Linked DNA regions of Flammeovirga yaeyamensis. Each later gene encodes a partner of the first gene's protein in a complex. Links are inferred from orthologs where the notes say so. Each region holds a gene or a part of one and is shown on either strand. Other genes may lie near its edges.

Region 1 (7,964 bases):
GGATACACTCCAATTTAATTCCAAACCCTAATGATCTATTAGATCAGTTTACTTATCAAGAAATCTATCATTTAACCATGAAAAGATACTTTAGACTAAGTGTCGAGTCATATTTATCTATTCAAAGGTTTTCGCCCATTATACAAGCACAAGAATATTATCATTTTACAGTAGATAAGAATGTAAAAGCTTCTGATTATTTACAAGAGTATTATTCTAATATCAAAGGATATGAACATCCATTAGGACCAGAAAAACGATCAAACACTTATTATAGTCCACAAGTAGCAAGTGGTTTCTGGCTTAGACGAATTCTAGATGGTTCTTCTGATGAAATCTATAAAGGTTTCGAGAAGGTAATAAAATTATATGATAGCAAATGGTATACTGAAAAATTACAAGAGTATAATATAGAAACTGAAAATGATAATTTGCTCTTTGAGGATAAGAAAAAGTTAATTACACAATTATTTGAGAGTACTGATTTTAAAGATTATGATCAATATTATAATGATGTTAATACAAATGAATTTATAAAAAATGAGAATCTATTTGTAAGTAATCCTCAATTAGCTGATGCTATTGTAAGTTTTTCAGCAGATTATTTTTTTAAAGAAGATACACCTTTAAAAATTGAAAAGATATATATGAAAGACATCAATGAAATCACTTTGAATGGTCTGTATAAATTTGATGGCATTGAAGTTTTATTGTTTAATTTATTTTCCGAAAAAATTGAGGCAAAAATTCAAATTGGTATTGTTAAAGTAGATGAAAAACTACTACCTGATCCATTAATAGGACATGCCGTAATACATGAATCAGATCAGCCTTATAAGTCAATTGCTGGCATATTTAAAAAGGATAATAAATGGATTTGGTTTAACGGTTTCAAGAAAAGAGAAGATGAAAATAGATTTGGCAATGAACCTGTTATTGTAACATTAAAAGAGATCAAAAGTCTATAAGAACAAAACCCCGGTAGTAAAACTATCGGGGTTTATCGTTTTTAGAAATCTAACATCTTTGCTTAAGTATTCTCTTGGTTAGAAGTATTCGTTTAAGCTCAAGTAAAACGCTCCTGCACCATCTGAACCCCAACCATAATCTAATGCTAAGTTGGTTCTTGATCTCTTATTAATCATTACTCTAGCACCCACACCGACTGCTGCTTTTAAATGATCAAATAATTGTACGTTCAAATCGTGTGACGATACTGTTGTACAGTTAGCAAAAACTACTGCTCCTAACAAATCTTTATTTCTTTGAATGATTGGCACTGGAATTCTCCATTCGATCTCAGAATAGAAAATATCATTACCTCTAAAACGACCTTGAGGGAATGCTCTACCGGAACGTCCCATTTGATCCCATCCTAAAGATGGCAATGCCATATAGGGTAAGTTACCTGATGTATGGAAGTTACCATACGTCCAAATTGCCAATACATTTCTTGGGTTCTTTTTAGAAAGACTGAAGTAGTCTCTATATTCCAACCATAATGTTGAAGCCGTCTGATCACTACCTAACCAAGTAGGCATATATCTAAACTGTGCATTAAGGAAACGACCTGTGTAAGGGTTTGCTACATTATCTCTACTATCATAAACCGCGTTTAATGACACACCTGATGTTGTATAACCTTCGTGATCAAAACCATGAATTTGGCTATAAGCATAATGGTTTGTGATTACTTGAGGATCGCTTTCCAAATCAAGTAATTGATCATTAATATTAGAATACATATCCAAGTGGTATCCTAAACCTAAATATACATTTGGTTTAATTTGCTTTAAGGCTGTTTGATGGAATCTTACAAGATCAAATTCCATTAGTTCTCCTTCATGAACACCATCTTTATAATCACCTAATTTGAAACCTCCATCTTCAGTTACTAAGATATCTGATTGAGGACCTGTACCTAAACCATATGTAGGCTGTGAAGAATAAAATAATCTCCAGTCACCTTGGAAGAACCACTCATTATTTGCTGAATAAGCATTTGATTTAATGGTGAACATCAATTGTTTTTTAGTAGAATATGTCGCCGTAACTAAAGCACTTGACATTTTCGTAGTACTAGGATCTCCCAAGAACATACCACCTGATGCAGCAAATCCATAAATAAATCCAAAAGCTGGGTTTGATGCTAATACAGGCAATGGTGCCATGTACAATTGCCCCTGCTTCACTTCCTCATCCTTTTTCTTTTCTTTTTTCGTTTCATTGTCGTTAATACCATTTGCTAAAACACAAAACGATAATAAACTTAGTAAGATCGTTGTAGTTACTCTTCTCATTTTCGATCAAGTAGTTAATTGTAATTAAGTAAATTTGGAGTGTTATAAAACACCTGACAGAGTGTTGAATTAATGATTACATTTAGTGAGATAGTAAGGTTGTTTTTAGCTTTTAACATTTAAAAATTTCCTCTTTTATCTATTTTGTCATTTCCTTCACATCAAAAAATTGTTTTTGACCAAAAAGAAAATAACACTGATTTTATTTAACCTTTTTGAATTAATATAGGTCATATTCAACATTCTATTCTATCAAAAGTATATTTATTGGCTACTCAAACAACCTGAATTAGATATTTTAATATTCTTTCATTCAATTTATGTTTATGACATTGAATGAAATTCTATGAACGAGAAAAAGTGAGACATAAAAAAAGGCCGCCAAATGGCGACCTTTTGTCTGAATAGATCAGATATATTCTTCGTTTGATAATTACATATTTAATGCTCTATCTCCTGTAGCTGCTAAACAAGCTTCCTTGATAGCCTCAGAATAAGTAGGGTGAGCATGAGACATTCTAGAAATATCTTCTGCAGACGCTCTGTATTCCATTGCAACAACCCCTTCAGAAATCATATCTGCAGCACGTGGTCCGATGATGTGCATACCTAAGATTTCGTCCGTTTCCTTATCAGCAAGTACTTTTACCAATCCATCGATATCCATAGATGCTCTTGCTCTACCTGATGCTCTGAATGGGAATGAACCCGCTTTATAAGCTCTCTTTGATTCTTTCAATTCTTGCTCTGTATAACCTACAGAAGCTACCTCAGGCCATGTGTATACAACACCTGGAATCAATTTATAATTGATATGTGGTTTTTGACCATTGATGTGTTCTGCTACGAATACACCTTCTTCTTCAGCTTTGTGAGCCAACATTGCTCCTTTGATCACATCACCGATTGCATAGATTCCTTCTACAGCAGTCTCAAGGTTTTCATTTACTTCAATTCTACCTTTCGCATCAAGTTTACCACCGATTTCTTCAAAGTTTAATTTATCAGTGTAAGGACGACGACCAATAGAAACTAAGCAATAATCACCTTTAATTTCTACTTCTTTGCCTTTCTTATCCGTAGCTTTCACAACTACTTCTTCACCTTCCACTTTTACAGATTCAACTTTAGTTTTTAAGTTAAATTTGAATCCTTCTTTCTTTAATACTCTTTGCATTTCTTTACCCATGGCTACATCCATAGTTGGGATAAGAGAATCTGCGTATTCAACTACTGTTACTTCAGCGCCTAAACGAGCATATACAGAACCTAATTCAAGACCAATTACACCACCACCGATCACGATAAGGTGCTTAGGAATTTCTTTTAGCTCTAAAGCTTCTGTAGAAGTAATCACTCTCTTCTTATCGAATTCGATAAATGGTAACATCACTGGCTTAGAACCTGTAGCAATAATTGTCTTTTTTGAGTTGATTACTTTTGATTCTTCACCATCGATTTTGATTGTGTTCTTATCAACAAAAGAACCGAAACCTTGGTAAACCTCAATTTTATTTTTTTTCATCAAAAAGCCGATACCATCTGTAGTTTGCTTTACTACCTCACCTTTTCGAGCGATCATTTTACCAAAATCAATCTTTGGTGTCTCTACTTCAAGACCATGATCAGCAAAACGGTGAACAGCTTGATGATACAATTCAGACGAATCTAAAAGCGCTTTTGATGGAATACATCCAACATTTAAACATGTTCCTCCTAAAGTATTGTATTTTTCAATTAACGCTACTTTCATTCCTAATTGGGCTGCTCTAATTGCAGCAATATAACCGCCAGGACCGGAACCGATAACTGTTAAGTCGTATGTCATAACTTTCCTATAAAAGGTATTTTTAAGAATCTTAATAGTAAGCTAAGAAGATTCAAATGTTTGTTGTGTAAAATTTAAGAGAGGACTACAACAATGTGTAGTCCTTTTGATAAAATGTCTATTGATTAAACATCCAATAATAGTCTAATTGGATCTTCTAATAACTCTTTGACTCTCTTCAAGAAGCTAACAGACTCACGACCATCAATAATTCTGTGATCATATGATAATGCCACATACATGATTGGACGAATGTGAACTTCTCCGTTGATTGCTACTGGACGTTCCACAATGTTGTGCATACCCAAAATAGCTGATTGAGGAGCGTTGATGATTGGCGTTGATAACATCGAACCAAATACACCACCATTTGTAATAGTAAATGTACCTCCTTCCATTTCTGGAATTGTCAATTTGTTATCTCTAGCTTTTAACGCTAAACGTCTTACCTCTTTTTCAATATTTGCAAGACTTAAAGACTCTGCATTTCTAATGACAGGAACTACAAGACCTTTAGGTGCTGATACGGCAATCGAGACATCACAGTAATCGTTATATACTAACTCATTACCATCAATGTATGCATTTACTGCAGGCCACTCTTTAAGTGCTACAGTTACTGCTTTTGTAAAGAACGACATAAAACCTAATCCGATTTCGTGCTTGTCCTTAAACATCTCCTTGTACTTCTTACGAAGATCCATTACAGGTTTCATGTCGACTTCATTGAATGTAGTCAACATTGCCGTTTCGTTCTTCACAGAAACTAAACGACGAGAAACTGTCTTACGAAGAGCAGTCATTTTCTCTCTTCTTTGAACTCTTTCGCCTGGAGCAGCAGTTGGTGCTGCTGGAGCTGCTTCTTTCGATGCCGCTGCTTTCTTAGGAGCAGGAGCTGATTTTTGTGCTTTCTCAGCATCCTCTTTAGTGATACGACCATCAACGCCAGTTCCTTTAACTGTTGAAGGATCGATCCCTTTTTCTGCTAAAATTTTCGCTGCTGCTGGCGATGCATGACCTGTTGCATAGGTATCGTTTCCAGATACAGCTGCTGTTGGAGCTGCTGCTGCAGGAGCCGCTTCTGATGAAGCCTCAGAAGGAGCAGTACCTTCCATAATTTCAATCTTACAAATTGGAGCACCGATTTCTAATGTATCACCCTCTTGAGCAATAACTCTTAGAATACCTTGTCCTTCAGCTGTTAATTCAAAAGTTGCTTTGTCTGACTCGATTTCACAAAGAAGATCATCCAATTCTACAAAATCGCCATCTTCTTTTGCCCAAGTCGCAATAGTTACTTCTGAAATAGACTCACCCACTGTAGGTACTACCATATCCAATACTTCGCCAGTTGCTTTTGGAGCATCTGTTGAAGCAGGAGCCGCTTCTGCAGCTGCAGCAGCTTTTGGAGCACCTTCACCTTCCTCAATAGTACAAAGTAATGCACCAATCTCTAAAACAGCATCTTCTTGTGCAGTATCAGCGATCTTGATGACGCCATCTGCTTCTGCTACTAATTCGAAAGTTGCTTTGTCTGATTCTAGTTCACATAGAACATCATCTAGTTCTACAGTGTCGCCGTCTTCTACCAACCATTTTGCAACGGTTACTTCAGTGATCGATTCACCGACAGCTGGAACGGTCATTTGTAAGCTCATAGTTTTATTATTTTGGGTGATGGAGGAATATCCCCCATCACGATAGTTCTAGACTAATTTTTTGATAAACTTGAAGTGAGGTATTCCCACTTCTTCAAATTGATCACCTTCTACAGTATATTCTAATTTTTCATAGAATCCTTTTGCTACTTCTCTAGCATGAACTGTCAACAGTTCATATCCATTATCCATAGCGAATACTTCAGAGAATTGCACCATCAAAGAACCTAGATTCTTTCCTCTTTGTGTATCCTTTACGGCTACCTGACGCATTTTAACTTCCTGAGGAGAGATTGGTTTTAAAACTAAGCAAGCAACCACCTCATCTTCATCGTTCATTGCCACAAAATGATGGCTATCGAACTCTTCAGATAATTCCTCTTTAGAAAATTCTAACCCTAAAGGTTTTCTTAAAACCTCATCACGTAATTCAACTGCTTTAAGGTATTCCGGAGAATCAAATGCTACTTCTTTGATAATGTTCATGATCAATTTTATAATTAAATAGGTTCTTTCTTATTCGAAAGCTGCAGTAACGATTCTGTCTGTCTCCCTCTTATGAACTTTAGGGAAGCCAGTTGCAGGAGATGCACTTGGTTTACGAGATACTAATCTCATCTTAATCAATTGCTCTTCGTTTCTGTAGGCTCTCAAAATATACGTCCAATAACCCATGTTCACAGGTTCTTCTTGAACCCATTTCAACGAGGTATGCTTCGAATATTTACTAAGAATATCGTTAACTTTCTTTTCTGGGAATGGGTGTAATTGTTCTACACGAACAATTGCAACATCCTGTCTATTTTCCTTTTCTTGCTTCTCAAGAAGGTCATAATAGATTTTCCCGGTGCAAAGTAACACTTTCTCTACTTTTTTAGGATCTTTTATTGAAGCATCATCATAAACTTCTTCAAATTTTCCTTTTGTGAAGTCCTCAACAGGAGAAATACACTTAGGGTGACGAAGCATTGACTTAGGAGTCATGACAATTAATGGCTTTCTAAAGTCCCAAGTTAACTGTCTTCTAATCGCATGGAAGAAGTTGGCTGGAGTAGTAAAATTACCCAATACAATATTGTATTCAGCAGCTAACTGAAGGTATCTTTCCGGACGAGCATTCGAGTGCTCAGGTCCTTGACCTTCATAGCCGTGAGGAAGTAACATTATTAAACCATTTGATCTACCCCACTTACTTTCTCCTGAAGTAATGAATTGGTCGATCATTGTTTGAGCACCATTTGAGAAATCACCAAACTGTGCTTCCCAAATTGTTAAAGCACTTGGGTTAGCCATTGCATAACCGTACTCAAAACCAAGAACACCATACTCCGAAAGTAAAGAGTTGTAGATATAGAAAGGTGCTTGAAGTTTACCAATGTTATCCAGAGAACTATATTTCTCGTTCGTCTCTGCATCATTCAATACAGCATGACGGTGAGAGAAAGTACCTCTTTGAACATCTTGACCTGTAATACGAACGATCTTGTTATCCAATAAGATCGAACCATAAGCCATAAGTTCTGCAGCTGCCCAGTTGAATACCTTTTTATCAAAGAACATTTCTTTTCTTTCAGCAATCAATTTATCAATTTGCTTCAAAGGCTTAAATCCATCAGGTACAGTTGTCAAAGCATGACCTACAGCTTCTACAGTAGTTGCAGAAATAGATGTATCTGGTGAGTTATCAAAATCATCACCATGACCTCTCTTCAATTGTTTCCATTGAATCTCTAATTCTTGAGGTCTATAAGGAAGTGGATTCTGACGTACATCATTCAAACGATCTTGAAGTAGACGACGGAATTCCTTATCCATTTGTTTTGCTAATTGAGCATTTACTTCTCCTTGTTCTACCAATTTCTTGATGTAGATCTCACGAGGATTTTGGTGCTTAGCAATAATGTTATACAACTTCGGTTGTGTGAATTTTGGTTCGTCAGATTCGTTGTGACCATGACGACGGTAACATACCATATCCACAAAAATGTCTCTATTGTAACGTTGACGGAACTCAACCGCTAATTTCATAGCATAAGCTACTTCTTCAGGGTGATCACCATTTACGTGAAGTACTGGAGATTCAATCAACTGAGAAACGTCTGTACAATAGATAGATGAACGTGCATCATCAAAGTCAGTAGTAAAACCTACTTGGTTGTTAATCACAAAGTGGATTGT
Region 2 (5,825 bases), 1.6 Mb from region 1 along the record:
CCTCTGAACGAATAAAATTTGTTTGTCCAGTAGCAGCATATCCTTGTTGAAATAAACCAATATTACTTTGTCTTAAATCTTGAATGGAATTATAGACAAGCACCTTCGTTTTATAAAAAGGAGCATGACCAATCGTTTCGGTTAAATACTGATATTCTCTCTCAGCTATCTCACCTGCGATCTTGGCAATAGTGATTCCATAGCCATAATAATACAGCTCGAAATGTTCTGTTTCTATATAACTCCAATCAAAAACTTCGTATTGTACACGGTTTTTTCCAAACTTATCTAAGTGGAAAAAATGTTGTGCATTTACCATAGAAGTTATGAATAGAAATAATATTGGTAATGTTTTACTAAAATTTATTCGCATAGTAAATGTCCTCATTTGAGTAAGTCAGATTTTTTGAAGAAGTCTAAAAGCCTGCCAAAGAATGATGTAAAGGGTTAACTAGCAATTGTAATATTTCAAGTATAGACAAGAGTAAAATTTCAAGAGCTTAGCTTATTTCAAATTAATAAAAAAAATGAAAATGAACGTAAGAAATTGCTAAAAAGTTCAATGAAAATCAAAACATATAAATTTAAATGAATACTAAATCTCTAAACTTTACATAATATTTAAAATTTCTGTTTATTTTTGGCACGAAAACGAAAAATGTAGAGACAAACAAAATTAGAGTCTTAATTAGATTATGGCAGAAGTAATCAGAATGCCTAAGATGTCAGATACAATGACAGAAGGCGTGATCGCATCTTGGTTAGTAAAAGTAGGAGACGAGATTTCATCGGGCGATATCATCGCAGAAGTGGAAACAGATAAAGCCACTATGGAACTTGAAAACTACGAGGACGGCGTTTTATTATACATCGCTGTTGAAGAAAAACAGGCAGTCCCTGTTGACGGAGTTATCGCAATTGTTGGTGAAGAGGGAGAAGACTATCAATCTCTTCTAGACGGAAATACATCCGCTGCACCAGCTGAAAGTGCTCCAGCACCTGCTGCTGAAGAAGCACCTGCACCGGCTGCAGCTCCAGCTGCTGAAGCTATTGATGTATCAGGCATCAATGCAACAGTAGTGAAAATGCCGAAAATGTCAGATACAATGACTGACGGTACAATCTCTCAATGGTTAATGAAAGTTGGTGATGAAGTGAACGCGGGTGATATCCTTGCTGAAGTTCAAACTGACAAAGCAACAATGGAACTAGAGTCTTATGACGAAGGTAAACTATTGTACGTTGCTGTTGAGGACGGTGGTTCTGTTCCTGTTGATGGTGTTATCGCTATCATCGGTGAAGAAGGCGCAGACTACGAAACTTTATTAAAAGCTGAAGAGCAAAAGTCTGCAGCTCCTGCTGAGGCGGCTCCTGCTCCAGCTCCAAAAGCTGAAGCTCCAGCGGCTCAACCAGCTGCTGCCCCTGCTCAAGCACCTAAAGCAGCTCCTGCTACTGCTCCTGCAGTTGCTCAATCTAGAGAAGCTGCTCCTGCTCCAGAACACGACGGTAAAAGAGTTTTTGCTTCTCCATTGGCTAAGAAAATGGCTGAGGATAGAGGTTTTAACATCGCTATGATCCCAGGTTCAGGTGAGCACGGTAGAGTAATCAAAAGAGACGTTGAAGCGTACGTTCCTTCTCCAACTCCTGTTGCTGCCGCTGCTGCTCCAGCTGCTGCACTACCTGCAGGTGTTGAAAGTTTCGACGATCAACCGATGAATAGCATGCGTAAAGCAATTGCTAGAAATCTTACATCAAGTCAATTTGGTGCTCCTCACTTCTATTTAACAATGGATATCGACATGGACAAGGCTATGGCCGCAAGAAAGTCTATGAACGAGATTGCTGAGGCGAAGATTTCATTCAACGATATGGTAGTGAAAGCTGTTGCTACTTCATTAAAGATGCACCCATTGGTGAACTCTTTAGTCGAAGGTGATGTAATCAAAGTTGCTAATCATATCAACGTGGGTGTAGCTGTTGCTATTCCTGACGGTCTTGTTGTTCCTGTAATCAGAAACACAGACATGTTGTCTTTATCACAAATATCTTCTACTGTAAAAGATATGGCTGGTAAAGCAAAAGACAAAAAACTTGGTTTAGACGAAATGTCTGGTGCTACATTCACAATTTCAAACTTGGGTATGTTTGGCATCGAGCAATTCACTTCTATCATTAATGCTCCTGCATCTTGTATCTTAGCTGTAGGCGGTATCAAGCAAGTACCTGTTGTGAAAAACGGTCAGATCGTACCTGGTAACATCATGAAGATTACTCTTACATGTGACCACAGATCTGTAGATGGTGCTATTGGTGCAGCATTCTTGAAAACGCTGAAAGGATTAATGGAAGATCCAGTTAGAATCCTAATCTAATTTGACTTTGCCAAGCAATTAAGATAAAAATAGTCTAATCGCTATATATAGCCACTTCATTTATTTGAAGTGGCTTTTTTTTCTCTATCAGTTAAATAACACTTGATATTATTTCTGAATAAAGATTTTAATTCCACTCACCTTAAAAAGTTTCAGGTATAAAAAAACGCAACCTATTTTCATAAGTTGCGCCCTCTTAGATTTGGATCTTACGTTATTAAAGATCGTATATGTTTTAGTATTATTCGCATTTATATACACGAGTATTACATAAAAAATGTTGCCCTTTTTTATATAAAATTATAAAAAAATTCATTTTACCACGATCCATTAAAAATCTCATCTATGGCTCTTTCAATCAACGTATCTTTATTCTCTTGTGTATCAGAAGGTTGCTGAGTAACATAGATATCTGGGGGTACTCCCAGTTCATATTCTGTATTACCATCTACTGACCTAGTTTGAGTAACTGACATTCTATAATACCATCCATTTGGTAACTGACCACCTCTTGGTGCACCAAGTCCACCTCCTGTTGGTACTCCAATGATTTTTACTGGATGTAACTTTTTAACGGCTTGTAAAGCAGTCGCAAAATAAGAAGTAGCACTGTAGCAACCTCTATCCGTTAGTACAACGATTTTTCCTGGATAATGATAACCGCTTGGAGAAATATCTGCAGGAAGCCATTCATCAAAATCATTTGGTCCGGTACCTGATTTATTTCTACTATAATAAAGCGTTACATTACCTGCATCCGATGGAATAAATCTCTCGCATATCTGGAAAATATTCAATGGCGATCCTCCTCCGTTACTTCTTACATCAAAGATCATCCCCTCTGTTACATTTCGATATCTTGTAATTACATAGTCGATATCATAATTAGAAATCATAGATGAAAAACTGCTATATCTTACATAGAGGATTCCCTTGTTTTGTCCATTAACAGCTCTAACTAAAGGTACTTTATTTCCTGTAGAATCCAATTCATGAATCAAATCGTTGGTTAAAGGTCCAGTTTGGGCATAATAGCTACTTAGATAAGTATCTCGAACAATACGGACGTTATAATTAGAATCCGGAACAGCTAACTCAGGGTATCTTGACACATTAAAAGGAGAATACAAATTTACATGTCCATCTTTTAATGTGGCCATCATATCAAACATCATGATAAAGAATTCTTCCTGAGACATATTATCTGTAATCACCCCATCATAAACAGAATACACACTATCCCAATCAATATTTTTTAATTCGAAATAAGAATATTGCTCTTTCGTTTTCTGCCATAAATATTCAAAAGTTTGTCTATTTCCAGATGAAGGGTCTTTTTCAATAAACAAATTCTCACAACTACTGAAAAGAAGTGATGCAAGAATAACAGTCACTATATATACTTTATTTTTCATTTTCTACTTTCCAGTTAGGTTAAACATAAATGCGATTCCTAATCGATGAGAAGCACCTTTTGATGTTCCACTACTTCCCTCGTTTACGCCATAATATCTCCACACATAGTTAAAACGTAAAGCATTTTTGTTATGTAAGTGATAATAAAATTCCAACCTTGAACTCACTTGAACCAGGTCTCCGATAAAAGCAAAATTGTTTTTTCCTTCCCCAGAAATGAAATTAGCTCCTGTAGTAAAATTACTGATTGTATTATAGCTTGGTCGAATATATGTTCCCATAAGCGGTAAAGAGAAATTCCATAAAAAAGTAAAATCTCTATCTTTCTTTCTTAAAAACTTACCAGAAGATGGTAAGGATACATCCCAAGCAAATTGAGTTGCTAATCCAAAGCCACTTACGTATTCAAAATTTAAAGATGAATTAGTGTAGGAGAAATTACCTCGATAATTTCCTGTAAAATCTATGGCTGCACCCACTTTAAAGTGAACATTCTCCTTAGAACTAAATACTGGATTTACTTTCCAAAGAGCATGGGTATGTACAGGAACGTAATAAAAAATATTACCTCCAGCATCAGTCACCCCCGATAAATGAGTATAAAGAATACCAAAATCAAACCCTCCGTCAATTAGAAATTCAAATTTTTCAGAAGTCAGTAAATACCCTACAGACCCTCCTATTCCTCTTCCTTTATAAGTTAAAGGAGAAAAGGCTAAATCTTGGGATTTATTAGTAGGTGATAAGTTTATGCCTGCAATAAAGTAATGCTGCTTTTTAAGTGTAGGTGGGCTATCTTCCTGCCCTACTACAAATGTGGATATACCACAGAGTAACAGAAAGAAGCAACTCTTCAACAATCTATAAAAATTCATTGATTGGTAATAAGTTAGATTGAACGTGACAATTGAATGGAGTTTCAATAGCTTTAATTTATTTTTATAAGAAGGAAGAAAATTATGTATTAACTCCCCTCAGATTATTAAATTAACGAACCTTTTTGAATATTGAAAAAGAAATCTTTAATCTATTTTATTAACTTTATTAACTGCAAAGAAATCTAGCTCCTTTCATGATCAAAAACACAATTAATCTACTCTGGCTTTTACTTCTCTTTTCATTATCAACCAACGCTCAGTCAAAGCGTTACTGGAGTAATAGTTTTAATACTGATGCCAATTTGCTCTCTGGAGCCGTTGTTGGTGGAGGAAGTGGTATTGCAGCCATTTTTTACAACCCTGCTCAAATTGCTGATATCGATTATCAAAAATTTGCTATTTCTGCAAATATTTTCAGCCTATATATCTACAGGTACAACAATGCCTTAGGAGGTGGAGATGGTTACAACGATTGGAATTTCAAAGTTCAACCTCGTTTTGTCGCCTTCTTACTACGTCCTAAAAGATGGAAAAGCACTAGTATTGAATTAGCGAGTTTTACCAGAGATAAAGTATCTACAGAATTAAGGAGCAGAAATGCCCAAGAGTTGGATATTATTAAAAGTAGAACTGGTGATGAAATATATTTAGCAGATTACTATTACCGTATGAATTATGAAGATTATTGGTTAAGTATCGGTATCGCCAAAAAATTTGATGATAAATTCAGTATTGGTATTTCAGGTTACCACTCTTATGTGAGTTTTAAATATGATTATGAAATTGATACTCGGGCATTTTCTGCTGAACCCGTCACTTCTGATGATTCTTTTTACATTTCACAATACAAAAATGTTCAATCCCTATCCGGTTATTCATCCCGATTATTATTTAAGTTAGGTTTAAAATATCAATGGAGAGACTGGCAATTTGGAATGGCAGTACAAACTCCTTCTATCAACTATTTGGGTGAATCGAAAGTGTATAGAGAAGTTTCCATGCAAAATATCCATAATCAAAGTGGTGATTTATTACCCAATATGTTGGTTTCCGAATATCAAGAAGAATTACCAACAGCTCATAAAGATCCATTCAGCGTTGCTTTTGGAGCTACTTATAAACACAAAAACTCCTCTTTTTATTTTACAGGGGAATACTT

What was found. The genes of interacting proteins can lie anywhere in the genome.
Region 2: the proteins of lpdA (region 1) and KMW28_RS15565 are in contact, whole or in part, in a crystal structure (PDB 1EBD), measured with the Geobacillus stearothermophilus proteins. The link is inferred for Flammeovirga yaeyamensis from one-to-one orthologs. Residues at the interface, in WP_049624544.1 of Geobacillus stearothermophilus: Pro340, Ser341, Asp344, Tyr345, Arg403, Asp406, Val408, Glu431, Ala432, Gly433, Asp438; in WP_033016211.1 of Geobacillus stearothermophilus: Ile130, Ala131, Met132, Pro133, Arg136, Arg140, Glu141, Asn155, Arg157.

The regions. Positions count from the first base shown.
Region 1 is NZ_CP076132.1:2,313,060-2,321,023, reverse strand. Bases 1,932-4,882 are described here. They hold lpdA (dihydrolipoyl dehydrogenase), read right to left. Parts: upstream 4,129-4,882; coding sequence 2,734-4,128; downstream 1,932-2,733. Other genes in these bases: odhB (2-oxoglutarate dehydrogenase complex dihydrolipoyllysine-residue succinyltransferase), read right to left, coding at 4,254-4,882; KMW28_RS09000 (BamA/TamA family outer membrane protein), read right to left, coding at 1,932-2,300. In the rest of the region: KMW28_RS09005 (hypothetical protein), read left to right, coding at 1-968; more of KMW28_RS09000, read right to left, coding at 1,047-1,931; more of odhB, read right to left, coding at 4,883-5,786; KMW28_RS08985 (GNAT family N-acetyltransferase), read right to left, coding at 5,835-6,272; KMW28_RS08980 (2-oxoglutarate dehydrogenase E1 component), read right to left, coding at 6,303-7,964. UniProt on the Escherichia coli protein: Lipoamide dehydrogenase is a component of the glycine cleavage system as well as of the alpha-ketoacid dehydrogenase complexes.
Region 2 is NZ_CP076132.1:3,954,854-3,960,678, forward strand. The notes cover bases 81-3,033. They hold KMW28_RS15565 (2-oxo acid dehydrogenase subunit E2), read left to right. Parts: upstream 81-695; coding sequence 696-2,372; downstream 2,373-3,033. Other genes in these bases: KMW28_RS15560 (hypothetical protein), read right to left, coding at 81-319; KMW28_RS15570 (S41 family peptidase), read right to left, coding at 2,690-3,033. In the rest of the region: more of KMW28_RS15560, read right to left, coding at 1-80; more of KMW28_RS15570, read right to left, coding at 3,034-3,787; KMW28_RS15575 (hypothetical protein), read right to left, coding at 3,791-4,663; KMW28_RS15580 (hypothetical protein), read left to right, coding at 4,861-5,825.